DNA from 3 places in the Spiribacter insolitus genome. Region 2 is predicted to be linked to each of the others. Evidence: predicted binding sites of a transcription regulator. Region 2 holds the regulator's gene; each other region holds the start of a gene.
The links. The regulator sigma-54, encoded in region 2, starts transcription at its own class of promoters, with help from an activator protein. The targets are predictions, from matches to a motif close to TGGCANGNTNCNTGCTT.
Positions count from the first base shown of each region.

Region 1: urtA (urea ABC transporter substrate-binding protein) is a predicted target of sigma-54. The motif match lies at 3,998-4,014, and genes of this name have one in related genera.
Region 3: V6X30_RS07360 (P-II family nitrogen regulator) is a predicted target of sigma-54. The motif match lies at 2,540-2,556, and genes of this name have one in related genera.

Region 1 covers NZ_JBAKFF010000001.1:1,906,197-1,911,329, forward strand. The annotation lists gene urtD (urea ABC transporter ATP-binding protein UrtD) at 1-556, opposite strand, end outside; gene urtC (urea ABC transporter permease subunit UrtC) at 549-1,694, opposite strand; gene urtB (urea ABC transporter permease subunit UrtB) at 1,704-2,627, opposite strand; gene urtA (urea ABC transporter substrate-binding protein) at 2,703-3,887, opposite strand; gene fmdA (formamidase) at 4,252-5,133, shown strand, end outside.
Region 2 covers NZ_JBAKFF010000001.1:141,111-146,243, forward strand. The annotation lists gene rapZ (RNase adapter RapZ) at 1-228, opposite strand, end outside; gene V6X30_RS00735 (HPr kinase/phosphorylase) at 219-689, opposite strand; gene V6X30_RS00740 (PTS sugar transporter subunit IIA) at 686-1,162, opposite strand; gene hpf (ribosome hibernation-promoting factor, HPF/YfiA family) at 1,168-1,494, opposite strand; gene V6X30_RS00750 (RNA polymerase factor sigma-54) at 1,516-2,976, opposite strand; gene lptB (LPS export ABC transporter ATP-binding protein) at 3,038-3,769, opposite strand; gene lptA (lipopolysaccharide transport periplasmic protein LptA) at 3,766-4,290, opposite strand; gene lptC (LPS export ABC transporter periplasmic protein LptC) at 4,274-4,831, opposite strand; gene V6X30_RS00770 (KpsF/GutQ family sugar-phosphate isomerase) at 4,832-5,133, opposite strand, start outside.
Region 3 covers NZ_JBAKFF010000001.1:1,460,975-1,466,107, reverse strand. The annotation lists gene urtE (urea ABC transporter ATP-binding subunit UrtE) at 1-543, shown strand, start outside; gene V6X30_RS07370 (YifB family Mg chelatase-like AAA ATPase) at 494-2,026, opposite strand; gene ubiK (ubiquinone biosynthesis accessory factor UbiK) at 2,085-2,363, opposite strand; gene V6X30_RS07360 (P-II family nitrogen regulator) at 2,626-2,964, shown strand; gene V6X30_RS07355 (ammonium transporter) at 2,989-4,224, shown strand; gene V6X30_RS07350 (NAD(P)-dependent oxidoreductase) at 4,349-5,133, shown strand, end outside.

The sequences.
Region 1 (5,133 bases), 1.8 Mb from region 2:
GCTCGGCCTGGCTCATTCCCGCTACCGGCTCATCAAGCATGAGGAGGGCAGGCTCCTGGATGAGCAGCATTGCGATTTCCAGCCACTGCTTCTGACCATGGCTGAGAAGACCGGCCATATCGTCCAAACGACCATCGAGGTCAACGAGCGCGGCGGTTTCCATGATTCGGTCATGCACCTCACTCGTCCGACGAAAGAACAGCGATCGCATGACCGTTCGTCCGCTTGGAAAGGTGAGTTCCAGGTTTTCGTAGACCGTCAGGTTTTCGTAAATCGAGGGTGCCTGGAACTTGCGGCATACACCTTCATGGACGATCCGGTTCTCCGGCATGCCGCTCAGCTCGCGGCCCTTGAACCGGATCGTGCCCTCCGTAGGCCGGGTCTTGCCGCAGATCAGATCAAGCAGTGCCGTTTTGCCCGCGCCGTTCGGACCGATGATGACCCGCAGCTCTCCCTCATTGACATAAAGGTTCACCCCGTCCACGGCACGGAATCCGCCGAAAGACACGGCAAGATCCTCGACGGCCAGGATGAGGCTCGGATTATCACTATGCATTGTCGGGGCCCTCGCTTGTTGCGTCCGGTCCGGCCATCACCGCTGTCGACCGGGTCGCGGACCGCTGTTTAATCTGCTCTTTCGCAACGCGGTAGAGCCCGGCGAGACCCTCCGGGAAGACCAGGACGACAGCGATCAATACCAGTCCCATCAGGATGGTCCAAAGCTCTGGGAATGCCTGTGAGAGGAACATTTCTACGGTCTTGATGGCGATAACGCCGAAGCCCGCTCCGAGCAATGAGAAGCGACCACCCACTGCGGCGAGTACCACGAGCTCAACGGACACCGTTACTCCGATCAATGAGGGAGAAATAAACCTTGCCTGCATCGCGAACATTGCACCGCCGATCGCCGAGAAAACAGCTGCAACGATGAATACGAAAACCTTGAAGTTGGCTACGCTGTAGCCCGAGAACCGAACGCGGTCCTCCTGGTCCCGTATCGCGATCAGCACTCTGCCGGTGCGGCTATTCAGTATTAGCTGACCGATCCATATACAGCCAAGGAGCAGGCCGGCTGCAATGTAGTAGAGGGCATAGCGTGAGGATTCTGTAGTGATATCCCAGCCCAGCAGCGTGGAGAAATCTGTGATCCCGTTGGCGCCTCCGGTATAGCCCTGCTGGCCGATGATCAGAATGCTGAGCACCGCAGCGAGTGACAGCGTGACGATCGCGAAGTACACGCCACTGACTCGCCGCTTGAATAGCGCGTAGCCGATGAAGCCGGCGCAGAGAGTAGGCGCTGCCAGCATGGCGAAAATCATGAAAGGGAAGCTGTAGAAGGGCTCCCACCACCAAGGTAGCGACGAGAGCTGATTCCAGTCCATGAAATCAGGGATGCCTGGCGTCGTCTGGTTAGCCGTCGCCTCCGGGGTCGATGCCTCGAGTTTGAGGAACATCGCCATGGCATAACCACCAAGACCGAAAAACACTCCCTGGCCGAGGCTCAGCATTCCCCCATATCCCCAGCACATGACCAGACCGACTGCTACGAAGGCCAGGGCGACATAGCGTCCAGTCAGGTTGAGCATGTAGGAGTCGTAACCAAGCGGTATAGCGACCAGCAGAAGGGCAGCGAACACGCCAAAGAGGATTCTCCACTCGGCGCTCCCGTTATAGAGAAAGCGTTTTAGCAGCATTACTGAGCCTCACTTCCTGACCTTAATGGTGAACAGACCCTGCGGGCGCAGCAGTAGTAGCCCGATGACCACGAGCAATGTCATAACTTTGGCCATGGATCCCGTCAGGAAGAATTCGAGAATCGACTGCGCCTGAGCAATTGAGAAAGCCGATGCGACCGTGCCCAGCAGGCTTGCGGCACCCCCCAGTACCACCACGAGGAAGGTATCCACGAGGTACTGGCTGCCCGCCGTGGGCGTGGTGGCCGCGATAGTGGTGAAGGCCGAGCCGGCGATGCCAGCCAGTCCACAACCCAGGGCAAAGGTCTTTCGATCGACCTTCTCCGTATTGATGCCCACCGCGTCCGCCATGGCTCGATCCTGAGTGGTCGAGCGCACGCGAATGCCCCAGCGGAAGCGGTAGAGGAGCAGCCCCACAAAAACCGTCATACCGATCGCAAGTGCGGTTACAAAAAGGTCGGAGCGCGACAGGAAGATGAGCGGTGTCAGCTCGATGCTGCCCTGCAGCCAGTCCGGTGTGCCCGCGCTCACTCCTCGACCGCCGAAGATTGAGCGAAAGACCTGTTGCATGATCAGGCCCACCGCCCAGGTCGCCAGCAAGGTATCCAGTGGACGTTTATATAGGTGTCGGACCAGCCCGAGTTCCAGCAGGTAGCCGACAGCGAATGCCGCGGCGAAGGAGAGGATGATAGCCAGCGGGAAGTAGTACGTGAAAGCGCCGGGTGCGTAGCTCTCAAAAGCCGTCGCGGTCACGAAAGTCACATACGAGCCAAGCGTCAGAAACTCGCCATGGGCCATGTTCACAACGCCCATCTGGCCAAAAATAATAGCCAGCCCCAGCGCCATCAGCAGGAAAACCCCGAAGAGGCTAAGCCCGGCGACGCCCTGCATCGCAAAAATCGATGCAATATCCGATGCAGTATATCCACCCATTACGCACCCCAATGTCCGGAATCTTATGTGCGGGCACCGGCCATGCCGGTACCCGCATTGCGGTCAATAGCTTGTTCAGAGCTCGTCGGGATTCAGATCAAGGTTCTCCGGGAAGGGGTCCGGCTCAATGAGATCGGACTCATAGACGATCTCCGCTGTGCCATCGGCCTGCCATTCACCAATCCGGAGCTTGCTCCAGATATGCTGATTGTCCTCATGTACCCGGATATAGCCCTCGGGCATATCTTCCAGCTCGAGGTTTTTCGCGGCCTCACGGACCTTGTCCACATCGAAGGACCCGGCTCTCTCCACTGACCGCTTCCAGATCCAGGGGCCGAGGTAGGCGGCCTGTGTTACATCACCGATCACGCTGTCCTCGCCATGCATCTCCTTGAATGCCTCGACGAATTCCTCGTTGTAAGGATTATCGATGCTCTGGAAATACTTCATCGCGGAGTAGTGGCCTTCCATGTTCGCCGCCCCAATCGCCTTGACCTCATCCTCCGTGACCGAGTTGGTCAGAATGGTCTGGTTCTCGGCGTTGATTCCCGCATTGTTGAGCTGTGACCAGAAAGAGACGTTGCTGTCGCCGGCGATGATGCTGTAGACCACATCCGGCTTGCGCAGCCGAATCTGGTTGATTGCCGAGCGGAAATTGGTATGGCCGAGCGGGAAATACTGCTCAGAGACCACCTCGGCACCCAACACATTCTCAATATGATGCCGGGCGATGGCATGTGAAGTCCGTGGCCAGATGTAATCCGAGCCGATCAGATAGTAGGTCTCCGGGCTTTCCTTCTCGTGTACCCAGTTCAGGCCGGCAATGATCTGCTGAGTGGCCTCCTGTCCCTGGTAGAAGACATTCGGGGATGCTTCGAAGCCTTCATAGAAAGTCGGGTAGTACAGTAGCCCGTTCTGCTGTTCAAATACCGGTAGGACCGCCTTGCGAGAGGCCGAAGTCCAGCACCCGAACACCGCCGCGACGTCTTCGCTCTCCAGCAAACTCGAAGCGCGCTCGGCGAAGGTTGGCCAGTCACTCGCTCCGTCCTCGACAACGGCTTCGATCTGACGCCCGAGAACACCGCCGGACTCGTTGATCTGCTCGATGGCGAGCTGCTCAGCCTCCACCGAGCCGGTCTCACTGATCGCCATCGTGCCGGTGAGTGAGTGCAGGATCCCGACTCTGACCGTGTCATCCGTCACGGCCAGTCCGGTCGTATTGACCTCCGATGTCGGATACTCCTCGTTGGCGGATGCCATGGAGTTCCCCAGAACGCCTGCCGACAGCAGAAGCGCCGCCAAGGCTCGGGACTTTCCAATCGTGTGCATAACATGCTCCTCGCAGGTTTGAAGTGGTGCACTGCGGAATAGAGCAAGAGCCGTGCCAGTGTCCGGAAAGTCGCATGAAGCAGCGACAGCTGCCGCCCAAGCCGACAACTGCAGATGACAAAGCAGACAATGTCAGGCGGCCGCACCCGACAATCTGACAATGTCAGGTCGATGATGCCCATGACTTCGGAGGCAAGCACATGGGATATGGGGTTCGGCGCGAGAGGATTGTCTGGCATGCATCCTGCAAACGGGTGAGGCGCAGTAACAATTCATCCGCAAGAGGAGCAGACAGATGGTTGCAAAGAGAATCCCGGTGGACCTCTCTAAAGCGCCCGAAGAACAGGACACGATTCATAACCGTTGGCATCCTGACATCCCGATGATCGAGATGGTGGAGCCCGGCGATGAGGTCATGCTCGAGTGTATGGACTGGACCGGTGGGCAGATCGAGAATAATGATTCGGCCGCTGACGTGCGCGATGTCGATCTCACCAAGGTCCATTACCTGACTGGCCCGATCGGCGTTAAAGGTGCCGAGCCCGGGGACTTGCTGGTGGTTGACATTCTCGATATCGGCGCCTTTGAGGAAGAGCAGTGGGGTTTCAACGGCATGTTCGCCTACGAGAATGGCGGCGGCTTCCTGACTGATCTTTACCCGGAAGCACGTAAGTCGATCTGGGACTTCCACGGCATTAATGCTTCATCCCGTCATGTCCCAGGTGTGAGCTTCGCCGGCATCATGCACCCTGGGTTGATCGGATGTCTGCCTTCGCGGGAACTGCTCTCGGAGTGGAACAAGCGCGAGCAGGCGCTTATCGATACGGATCCCGACCGGACTCCACCGCTTGCGGCGCCGCCATACGCCGATACCGCCCATATGGGACGAATGAAATCGGACGCGGCCCGCGAGGCTGCGACCGAAGCCGCGCGAACGGTCCCGCCACGGGAGCATGGCGGCAATTGCGACATCAAGGATCTCACCAAGGGTTCCCGGGTCTTCTTCCCGGTTTATGTTCCTGAAGCGGGTCTCTCCATGGGCGATCTGCATTTCTCCCAGGGCGATGGTGAGATCACCTTCTGTGGCGCTATCGAGATGGCCGGCTGGATCAAGATTCGCGTCAACCTGATCAAGGATGGCGTGAAGAAGTATGCGGTGCGGAATCCCATCTTCCAG
Region 2 (5,133 bases):
GAGGCTGTCGAGAATGCTGGGGAACTGCGCCAGCGAGGCGGGCCGGTTACGCGCATCGATACCGACGGCATAGCTTTCCTCGCCGCCGGTATCGGCGATATGTCGGCCAAAGGCATCGAGCAGGTCCACCGGCAGATTGTCGATGCAGTAGAACCCTGAGTCTTCCAGCGTCGCGAGGGCGACACTCTTGCCCGATCCGGACAGGCCGCTGACGATGATCAGCCGCATGTCAGCGGCTCCGGGCGTGGCGATGCGGTTGGGCTGCCCGCGGCGATCACTTCCAGCAGGGCCGCAAGCGGCCGTCCGGGAGCGAGCGCCATGCGGGGACAGCGTGCCCCGTGGATGCGGGTTGACTGCCAATCAGCCTCGGCCGTCACTGACCGCGGCTCATCAACGAGATCAACGACCCGGTCAATGGGTGCCGACGGGGCGACCGCCCCGCGGCCGAAACACTGCACGACATCGATCAGTCCCGGGCCGCGCAGGCAAAGAAGCCCGGCGCCGGCCGCCGGCGCGCGGCCCACGAGCCCACCGTCCTCGTGGCGGATATCAACGGCATCGTCCGCCACCAGCCGATGCCCGGCATGGATCAGCGCCAGCGCTGTATCGCTCTTGCCACTGCCGGCCGGCCCGCGCAACAGAATACCGACCCCGCCGACGAGGACCAGCGTGCCGGGCGACAGGCTCATTCGTCGGGTGCTCCGCTGCGCCAGCCGCAGACGCTTTCGTAGAGGTCCTGGTCGGTCTCGCAGGCGCGCAGCCGCGCGCACAATGCCTCGTCCCGGAACATCTCCGCCAGCCGCGATAGGATGCGCAGATGCTCATCGTTGCTGTGCTCGGGCACCAGTAGCGCGAACAACAGATCCACGGGCCGCCGGTCAGCGGCGTCGAAGTCGATGGGCTCATCGAGCCGGATCAGTGCCGCCCGCGGCTGGTCAATGTCGGGGCTGCGGGTATGCGGCAGCGCGACGCCGCGACCGAGCCCCGTGCTGCCGAGCCGCTCACGCACGATCAGACCCTCGAAGATGCTACGGCTGATGTCCGGGTCGGCATCGGTGTCGGCCATCAGCTGCTCGCTGAGACGTTCCAGCGCGCGCTTCTTGCTGGTGACCGTGACGCCGCAGCGTGTCCGGGCCGCCGTGAGCAGTGTCGAAAGATCCATGGCGATCAGGGTTCCAGTGTTGGTCCGACCCGGCCTTCCTCGCGGTGATGATCAGTGCGCTTCTCCTTGTGCTTGACCACCTGGCGGTCGAGTTTGTCGATCAGGGCATCAATGGCGGCGTACATTTCCTCCGACGTCGCCTCGGCAAACAGTCGGGCCCCGCTCACGGCGAGCGTGGCCTCGGCCTTCCGGGTGTTTTTCTCCACGGTCAGGATGACGTGGACGTCGACCACGTTATCGAAGTGGCGCTCGAGCCGCTGGAATTTCTCGTCGACATAGCCGCGGAGTGCGTCGGTAACGTCGACATGATGGCCGGTGACGTCGATTTTCATGGTCTCTCCTTTTTTGTCGAATCAGACCAGGCGTTTACGGTCCGTTGACGAGGCAATGCCCATAACCTCGCGATACTTGGCCACGGTACGCCGGGCAACGTTGATTCCCTCCTCCCGGAGGATGTCGGTCAGCCGTGAGTCGCTGAGCGGCCGGGCTGGATCCTCGGCGGCCACCAGCCGCCGGATCCGTGCTCGAATGGCCGTGGCCGAGCACTCGCCGCCATCGGCGGTGGGGACATGACTGGAGAAGAAATGCTTGAACTCCAGTGTGCCCTGCGGCGTGCGCATGTACTTGCGGGAAGTAATGCGGGAGACCGTGGATTCGTGCATGTCGATGGCCTCCGCCACCTCACGCAGTACCAGTGGCTGCATGGCCTCCTCGCCGTGTTCCAGAAACCCCTGCTGGCGTTCGACGATGCACTCGGCGACCTTCTGCAGGGTCTCGCTACGGGACTGCAGGCTCTTGATCAGCCAGCGTGCCTCCTGCAGGTGCTGGCGCAGGAGGCTGTTGTCGGCGCTCGTGTCGCCCCGCCGCACCAGGCTGGCATAGTAGTCGTTGACACGGATTCGCGGCGACGCGTCGGGGTTGACCTCGACTTCCCAGCGCCCATTGATCCGATGAACGAAGCAGTCGGGGATCACATATTCGGTCCGCGTTTCGCCAAAGCCTGATCCGGGATGTGGATCGAGCTGCTGGATGAGCGACAGAACGCCGGTCAACGTCTCTTCATCGATGCCCAACCGGCGACGCAGCGTGGCATGCTGCCCGGGGCCAAGCAGTCTCAGGTCCTCGGCAATGGCCAGACGGGCCAGCTCCCGGTGCGGTGTATCTTCGGGCAGGGCATCGATCTGCAGGCGCAGGGCCTCCCGGGCATCGCCGGCGGCGACGCCCACTGGATCCATATGCTGGATGACGGCGATGACGGCCCGGATGTCATCCTGCTCGATGTCGTCGTCGGCCAGTGCCTCGCACAGTTCTTCGGATGACTCCGTCAGGTGGCCCTGCTGGTCGAGGGCGTCGATCACGGCCTCGGCAATCCGCCGATCCCGGTCGCTGAGACTCGACATTTCCACCTGCCAGTGCAGGTGATCACGCAGTGAGGCCTCCGGACCCGCCTGGTTGTCCAGCAGGCTGTCGCGACGTGCCGGATCCGGCGCGCTGGGGGTGGCCGCGCCGGCGGCCGGATCGTCCCAGCGCTCATCGACCGGCATATCCTCGCCGAGCCGGGAGGCGTCGGCGGCACTCGATCCCAGTGGCGCTTCCGAGGGATCAATGGTGGACTGTTCCGCCATGTTTGTCTCATCACCCGAGCCCGCGGTCTCGGCCTCTTCCTCGGCCTCGAGCATGACGTTGGATTCAAGCGCGTCGCGGATCTCCAGGCTGAGTTCGGCCGCTGGCAGCTGCAGCAGACGGATGGCCTGCTGGAGTTGCGGCGTCATGGTCAGTTGCTGGCTGACCCGGAGTTCCAGGGATTGCTTCATCGTCACCCGTGCCCTTTAGTGGTGTTCCAGAGTAACGCTGCCCATGGATCCCTCGCCAGTACTAGAGGCGGAAGTCTTCACCGAGGTAGACCGCACGCACCTCGGGGTTCTCGAGCACGGCCGTGGCATTGCCCTCCGCAATGACCCGGCCGGCGCTGAGAATGCTGGCCCGGTCGACCAGGGCGAGGGTCTCGCGGACGTTATGATCGGTGATCAATACGCCGATGCCACGCTCGGAGAGGTGGCGCACGATGGATTTGATGTCACCCACGGAGATCGGGTCGACCCCGGCGAACGGCTCGTCCAGCAGGATGAAGCGCGGATCGGCGGCCAGGGCCCGGGCGATTTCCAGGCGGCGCCGCTCGCCACCGGACAGGCTGATGCCGGTCTGATCCCGCAGATGGGCGATGTTGAATTCGTCCATGAGCGCGCTGGCCTGCTCTTCGCGCTCCGTGCGGGCCAGGTCGCGGCGGGTCTCGAGCACGGCCAGCAGGTTGTCGATGACTGACAGGCGCCGGAAGACCGACGCCTCCTGGGGAAGATAGCCGATGCCCATCCGCGCCCGGGCGTGCATGGGGAGTGTGGTGATGTCGGCGCCATCCAGATGAATCTGGCCACCATCGGCGCGGATCAGGCCGACGATCATGTAGAAGCTGGTGGTCTTGCCGGCGCCGTTGGGCCCCAGCAGCCCGACGATCTCGCCGCTGTCCAGCCCGATAGAGACGTCATCCACCACCCGACGGCCGCGGTAGGCCTTCATAAGGCCAGTGGCGCGGAGTTCGCTGCCGCTCATTGATCCCCTTCCGGTGCCGGCAGCACGCGGACGTTCACGCGCCCGTCGCCGTCACCGTCGCCATCGGCAACGGTCCGGTTTTCGGCGGGGTAGTGGGTGATCGTCTGCCCGGTGACCGTGTTGTCGCCCTGGCGAAGCTCGCCGCCCTCGAGCAGGACCAGTCGCTCCGGCCCGCGGGCGTAATACTCCATGCGGGGGGCCTCGGCGCGTCGTGGCGCCGCATCCGGCAGCGTCTCGCGGTAGGTGGCGGGTGTCCCCTCGACCACGACCCGTTCCAGTTGGCGCTCGGCGTCGGTGAAAACGCGCATCAGATCGCCGGTTATCCGCAGTGCGCCGCGGGTCAGCACGACATCGCCGCGATAGATGCTCACGCCGTTGGCGTCATCCACCTCAGCGCTGTCAGCGGCCAGTTCCACGGCCTCGGTGCGATCCGATGGCGCCGTTTGCGCCTGTGCCACTGCCAGCATCGTGGCGAGGGTCAGCCAGAACAGGTGAGTCAGGCGGTTAGCGTGGTGCGGCATGATATCGTCCTCTCGCGTTGTCCGGCAGAACGATGCGCTGTTCGTCCAGCCAGGCCAGGGCGCCCTGGCCCCGGATACGATAGTCGGGGCCGGTCAGGGTCACCGGTTGATCGGTTTCGGCATAGCGCGCGGGAATATCCAGATCGATCCGCGGCGTGTCGATGCGGGTGACCCCCGACGGACCCTCCCGTCGCATGACCACGTCGCCCTCCAGCCGGGCCCGGCTGTGGCCCGCCCAGCTGCGGCCATGATCGGCATGACCCGTCCAGGGCGGTCCCTGCTGTGCGGTCAGCTGCCACTCTGGCGAGTCCAGTTGCCAGAAATCTTCCTCGTCATAGTAACGGGCAGCAGGCGTGGTGATCTGCCAGGCCACCTGACCATCCGCGTTCGTGGTCGTCACTACCACCTCCCGGGCGTAGGCCGTCAGGGCGGGGGCCGGGCCCGTCGCAGAGGCGGGCTCCGCCTCTTCGCGCCCCGCCATGCGCCAGCCGATCAGCGCGACGACCACGAGGGTCAGGCCGATCGTGACGATCCGGCGCATTCAGACCACCCCGGCTCGCAACAGATCATGCATGTTGAGCGCGCCGGCGAGGCGGCCATCCGCGCCGGTAACCAGCAGCGCGTTAATGCTGTGTCGCTCCATGAGCGCCAGTGCCTCGGCGGCAAGCCGATCACTCTCGACGGCGCGTGGCGCGGCGGTCATGACCTCGCGGATCGACGTGTTGTGCACATCGACGCCCTCGTCCAGCGCCCGGCGCAGGTCGCCATCAGTGAAGACACCAATGAGCTGAGCGTCGTCATCGATGATGGCCGTCATGCCCAGCCCCTTGTGCGTCATCTCCA
Region 3 (5,133 bases), 1.3 Mb from region 2:
CTGCTGCCGGCCGCCTCTGGTGAGATCCGCTTTGATGGTCGGCGGATCAACGGCGATGCCACGGAGCGGCGCGCCCGCGGGGGTATCGGCTATGTGCCCCAGGGGCGTGAGATCTTTCCCCTGCTCACTGTTGAGGAAAACCTGCGCATCGCCCGAGCCGCCATCGGGCGGCGTGACATCCCGGAGATCGTCCATGATCTTTTCCCCGTCCTCCACGAGATGCGCCATCGCCGCGGCGGTGATCTCTCGGGTGGGCAGCAGCAACAGCTGGCCATCGGACGGGCGCTCTGTCTCGAGCCCTCGCTGCTGATGCTCGATGAGCCGACCGAGGGCATCCAGCCCAATATTGTTCGGGAGATCGGCGATATCATCCGCCGTCTGAATCGCGAACAGGGGCTGACCGTGCTGCTCGTCGAGCAGAAACTGCCGTTTGCCCGACGTACGGCGGATACGTTCGCCATACTCGATCGGGGCCGCTCGGTAGCCGCGGGGGTCATGGGCGAGCTGGATGATTCGCTCGTGCAGCGATATCTGACGGTCTGAGGCGTTCACGGTAAGCGAGCGCCTCGCCCACATGCGTGGACGTCACCCGATCGTGGCCTTCGAGGTCCGCGATGGTCCGGGCGATGCGCAGGCACCGATGCCACCCTCTGGCGGATAGGCCAAGTTGTCGGGTCGCCGATTTCATCAGGCCCCGGCTTTTCTGGTCGAGCCGACAGCGCTGGCGGGTGAGCGCTGCGTTCAGCGCCGCTGCGGGCATGCCGTCGCGGTCCATCTGTCGGGCACGCGCCGCGCACACCCGCTCACGCACCGTCTCGGTGGTCTCCGGGACGTCGGCGGTATCCAGTTCCTCGGCTGGAAGCGGCGGGACGTCGATCTGCAGATCGATGCGATCCAGCAGGGGACCGCTGATGCGGTTGCGGTACTGCTGGATCTGGCTGGGTGTGCAACGGCATTCGTTGTCCTTGTCGCCCAGGTGGCCACACGGGCAGGGGTTCATGGCCGCCACCAGCTGGAATCGGGCCGGGAAGCGGATCTTCGCGCTGGCCCGAGACACGCTGATGGCGGCCGTCTCGAGAGGCTCGCGCAGCGCCTCCAGTGCCTCGCGCGGGAACTCCGGCAGCTCATCGAGAAACAGGACGCCATGGTGGGCGAGGGAGATCTCCCCGGGTCGAGGTCTGGCGCCGCCACCGGTCAGTGCGCGAGCGGAGGCGCTGTGGTGGGGGTGTCGGAATGGCCGACGGCACCAGTCCGTCGGATCGAACTCGCCCTCCGCCACCGAGTGGACCGCCGCTGACTCCATGGCCTCGGCCGGGGTCATGGCGGGGAGCAATCCGGGCAGCCGGGCCGCCAGGAGGCTTTTGCCGCTGCCTGGAGGCCCGGATAGAAGCAGGCTGTGGCCCCCGGCGGCGGCGATCTCCAGCGCGCGCCGGGCCCGGCGCTGGCCGATCACATCCCCGAGATCGGGCATCGACGGCGCCGCTGAGGATTGCCTGGGGCTGGCCCTGCCAAGGCGCCGCTTACCGGTCAGGTGGCGGCAGACCTCCCGTAGATGGCGCGCACCATGCACGGCTTGGCTCGCCAGTGCCGCCTCGGCCGCATTCGCCTGTGCCACGATCAGTGACTCACCGGCCTCCGCGCAGCGCAGTGCGATCGGCAGAGTGCCGTTGACGGGACGCAGGTCGCCGGAGAGGGCCAGCTCCGCGCAGAAAACGACATCCTCCAGCCCCTGCGCCGGGAGCTGCCGCGATGCCACGAGGATGCCCAGCGCGATGGCCAGGTCGAAACGCGCGCCATCCTTGGGCAGATCGGCGGGCGCGAGATTGACGGTGATGCGCCGCCGCGGGAACTCAAAGCCGCTGGTGGTCAGCGCACCGCGGACGCGATCCCTCGCCTCACGCACGGCGGTATTGGGCAGGCCGACGATGGAGAGGGACGGCAGCCCGCCGCCCAGATGAACCTCAACGCTGACCCGCGGCGCGTCGATACCGACAGCGGCGCGGGCCCGGATCAGTGCCAGTGACATGGCGACGCACCTCCCTGTGCGAAGCTGAAGATCTGATCAGGCAGAGTGCCGGGTCAAATCACTCCCCGGCTTTCTCCGGTGTGGAATCCTCGGGTCCGGGGCTGCCTTCGAGTTGGGCGACGCGGGCCTCGAGGGCCTCGAGGCGTTCCCGGGTGCGCGCCAGCACTTTGGCCTGGGCGTCGAATTCCTCGCGGGTGACGAGCTCCATACGGCTGAACGCGCTCTGTAGCGCTACCCGGGCATTCTTCTCGACCTCCTGCTGAAAGTCTCGCACGCCGCTGGGCAGACTCTCCGAGAAACGTTTGGCCATATCGTCGAGCTGTTTGGGATCGAGCATGGTTTTCACCTCTCTGGCTGTGCTCCCAGTTTAAGCGCTCGACCGGGATTTCCCAATGCGACGGTTGCGCAGAATTGGTGCATCCGACGGGCGGAGCATGCACTAGTAGAGTGCAGGCGGGCGTATGCGCTCAGCCATCGATCGGTGGCCGCCTGAAAATGTTGCGATGCAACGGCTGGCACGATCCCTGCATTCTCCCCTGGCGAGTTTTTACCGTTCACGGGCACAGGGTTGATACCGGGCCCTACTGGGGAGATCAGGCATGAAGCTAATCACCGCCATTATCAAGCCGTTCAAGCTCGATGATGTCCGGGAGTCGCTCTCGGAGATCGGGGTTCAGGGCGTCACCGTTACCGAGGTCAAGGGATTCGGCCGCCAGAAGGGCCATACCGAGCTCTACCGCGGTGCGGAATATGTCGTCGACTTTCTACCCAAGATGAAGGTCGAGGTGGTTCTCGAGGACGGCCTCGTCGAGCGCGCCACCGAGGCCATCAGCAAGGCGGCGAACACCGGCAAGATCGGTGACGGAAAGATTTTCGTCTCGCCTGTCGAGCAGGCCGTCCGCATCCGGACCGGCGAGACCGACAAAGACGCACTCTAATTCCCGTTTCAGGAGTATTGACCGATGAATGAAGTGATTGAACTGGCGTACGCGCTGGATACCTTCTACTTCCTGATCAGCGGTGCGCTGGTCATGTGGATGGCGGCCGGCTTTGCCATGCTCGAGTCGGGTCTCGTGCGGGCCAAGAATACCGCCGAGATCCTCACCAAGAACGTGGCGCTGTATTCCATCGCCTCCATCATGTACCTGCTCTGCGGCTATCAGATCATGTACGGCGGCGGCTCGGGGTTCATCCCGAACTTCGGCATGCTGATCGGGGCCGACAACACGGTCGCGAGTGTGGTTGATGGCGATGCCTACTACTCGGTGATGTCCGACTTCTTCTTCCAGGTCGTGTTCGTGGCAACGGCCATGTCCATTGTCTCGGGTGCCGTCGCGGAACGCATGAAGCTCTGGAGCTTCCTCATCTTCGCCATCGTCATGACCGGCTTCATCTACCCCGTCCAGGGCTTCTGGAAGTGGGGCGGCGGCTTCCTGGACGCCGCGGGCTTCCAGGATTTCGCCGGTTCGGGTGTAGTGCATATGACCGGTGCCGCCGCCGCGCTTGCAGGCGTGATCCTGCTCGGGGCGCGCAAGGGCAAATACGGTGCTAACGGTGAGGTCAAGGCCATCCCGGGCTCCAACATGCCCCTGGCGACGCTGGGTACATTCATCCTGTGGCTGGGCTGGTTCGGCTTCAACGGTGGCTCGCAGCTCGTCATCACGAACGTGCTCGACGCCAACGCGGTGGCTGCAATCTTCGTCAACACCAACACCGCTGCGGCCGGCGGCGTTGTCGCGGCGTTGCTCACGGCCCGTGCGATGTTCGGCAAGGCCGATCTCACCATGGCGCTGAACGGCGGGATCGCAGGCCTTGTGGCGATCACGGCCGAGCCGCTGACCCCGGCGCCATTGCTGGCGACCTTCATCGGCGCCGTGGGTGGTGTACTGGTGGTGTTCTCCATCGTGACCCTCGACAAGCTCAAGATCGACGATCCGGTGGGTGCCATCTCGGCCCACGGTACGGTCGGTATCTGGGGCCTGATCGCCGTGATCTTCAGCAACGACGCCGCGAGCATCGGCGGCCAGTTGCTGGGCATCATCTCCATCTTCCTGTGGGTGTTCATCTCGGCGTTCATCGTCTGGAGCATCCTCAAGGCCACGCTGGGTATCCGCGTGAGCGAGGAAGAGGAGTACGAAGGGCTTGATGTCGGCGAGTGCGGTCTGGAGGCCTATCCAGAGTTCACCCGTACCCAGTAATTCCGATCCGGTTTCGGAGTCCACGACGGGCGCCTTCGGGCGCCCGTTTTTTTGCGTGTGATCCCCGCAGTGCCTGCGGTAGACTGCCGGCAAATGCTCGGTCAAACCGATGGAGGGAGAGCGCATGAAGGTGGGAGTCGCTGGGCTTGGTGTCATGGGTCGGGCCATGGCCCGCAACCTCGCCTCGGCCGGGCTGCTGGCCGGGGTCTGGAACCGAACGCGGTCACGCGGAGAGGCCGTGGCCGAAGAACTGAATGTGTCCCTGGCCGACGATCCGGCGGCGCTTGCTCGTCTATGCGAGGTCGTGATCACCTGCGTGAGTGCGGATGAGGACCTGCTGGAGGTCATCGAGGCGCTGCGTCCGGGGCTGGCTGCCGGCAAGGTGGTCGTCGATACCTCGACGGTCGGCGTGGATACGGCGGAAACCGTGGCGGAACGCCTGCACGAGGAGGGTGTCGCTTTCCTGGATGCGCCGGTGACCGGTGGCCCGGAGGGCGCCGAGGCCGGCACATTGCAGATCATGGTCGGTGGCGACCCCGAGGTGCTTGAGCGGATCCAGCCGGCCATGCTCGCCATTGGCAGCCAGGCCACGCATTTCGGGCCGGCCGGCTATGGTCAGCGGGCCAAGGCGGTCAATCAGGTGATGGTCGCTGGTATCGTCCAGGCGATCAGCGAGGCATTGTCCTTCGCCGATGCCAGCGGGCTCGATACCGAGCGGTTGCTTCCGGTGCTCACTGGTGGCGCAGCGGGCAGTCGGCTGCTTGAGCGTCGCGGGAGTCGCATCCTGGCAGGCGACTTCGAGCCGGGTTTTCGCGTGGTGCTGCACCACAAGGATCTCAATCTATGCCGACGTCTGCTGCAGTCCATGGACGTGAATCTGCCCATGGTGGAAATGACCATCAAGCATTA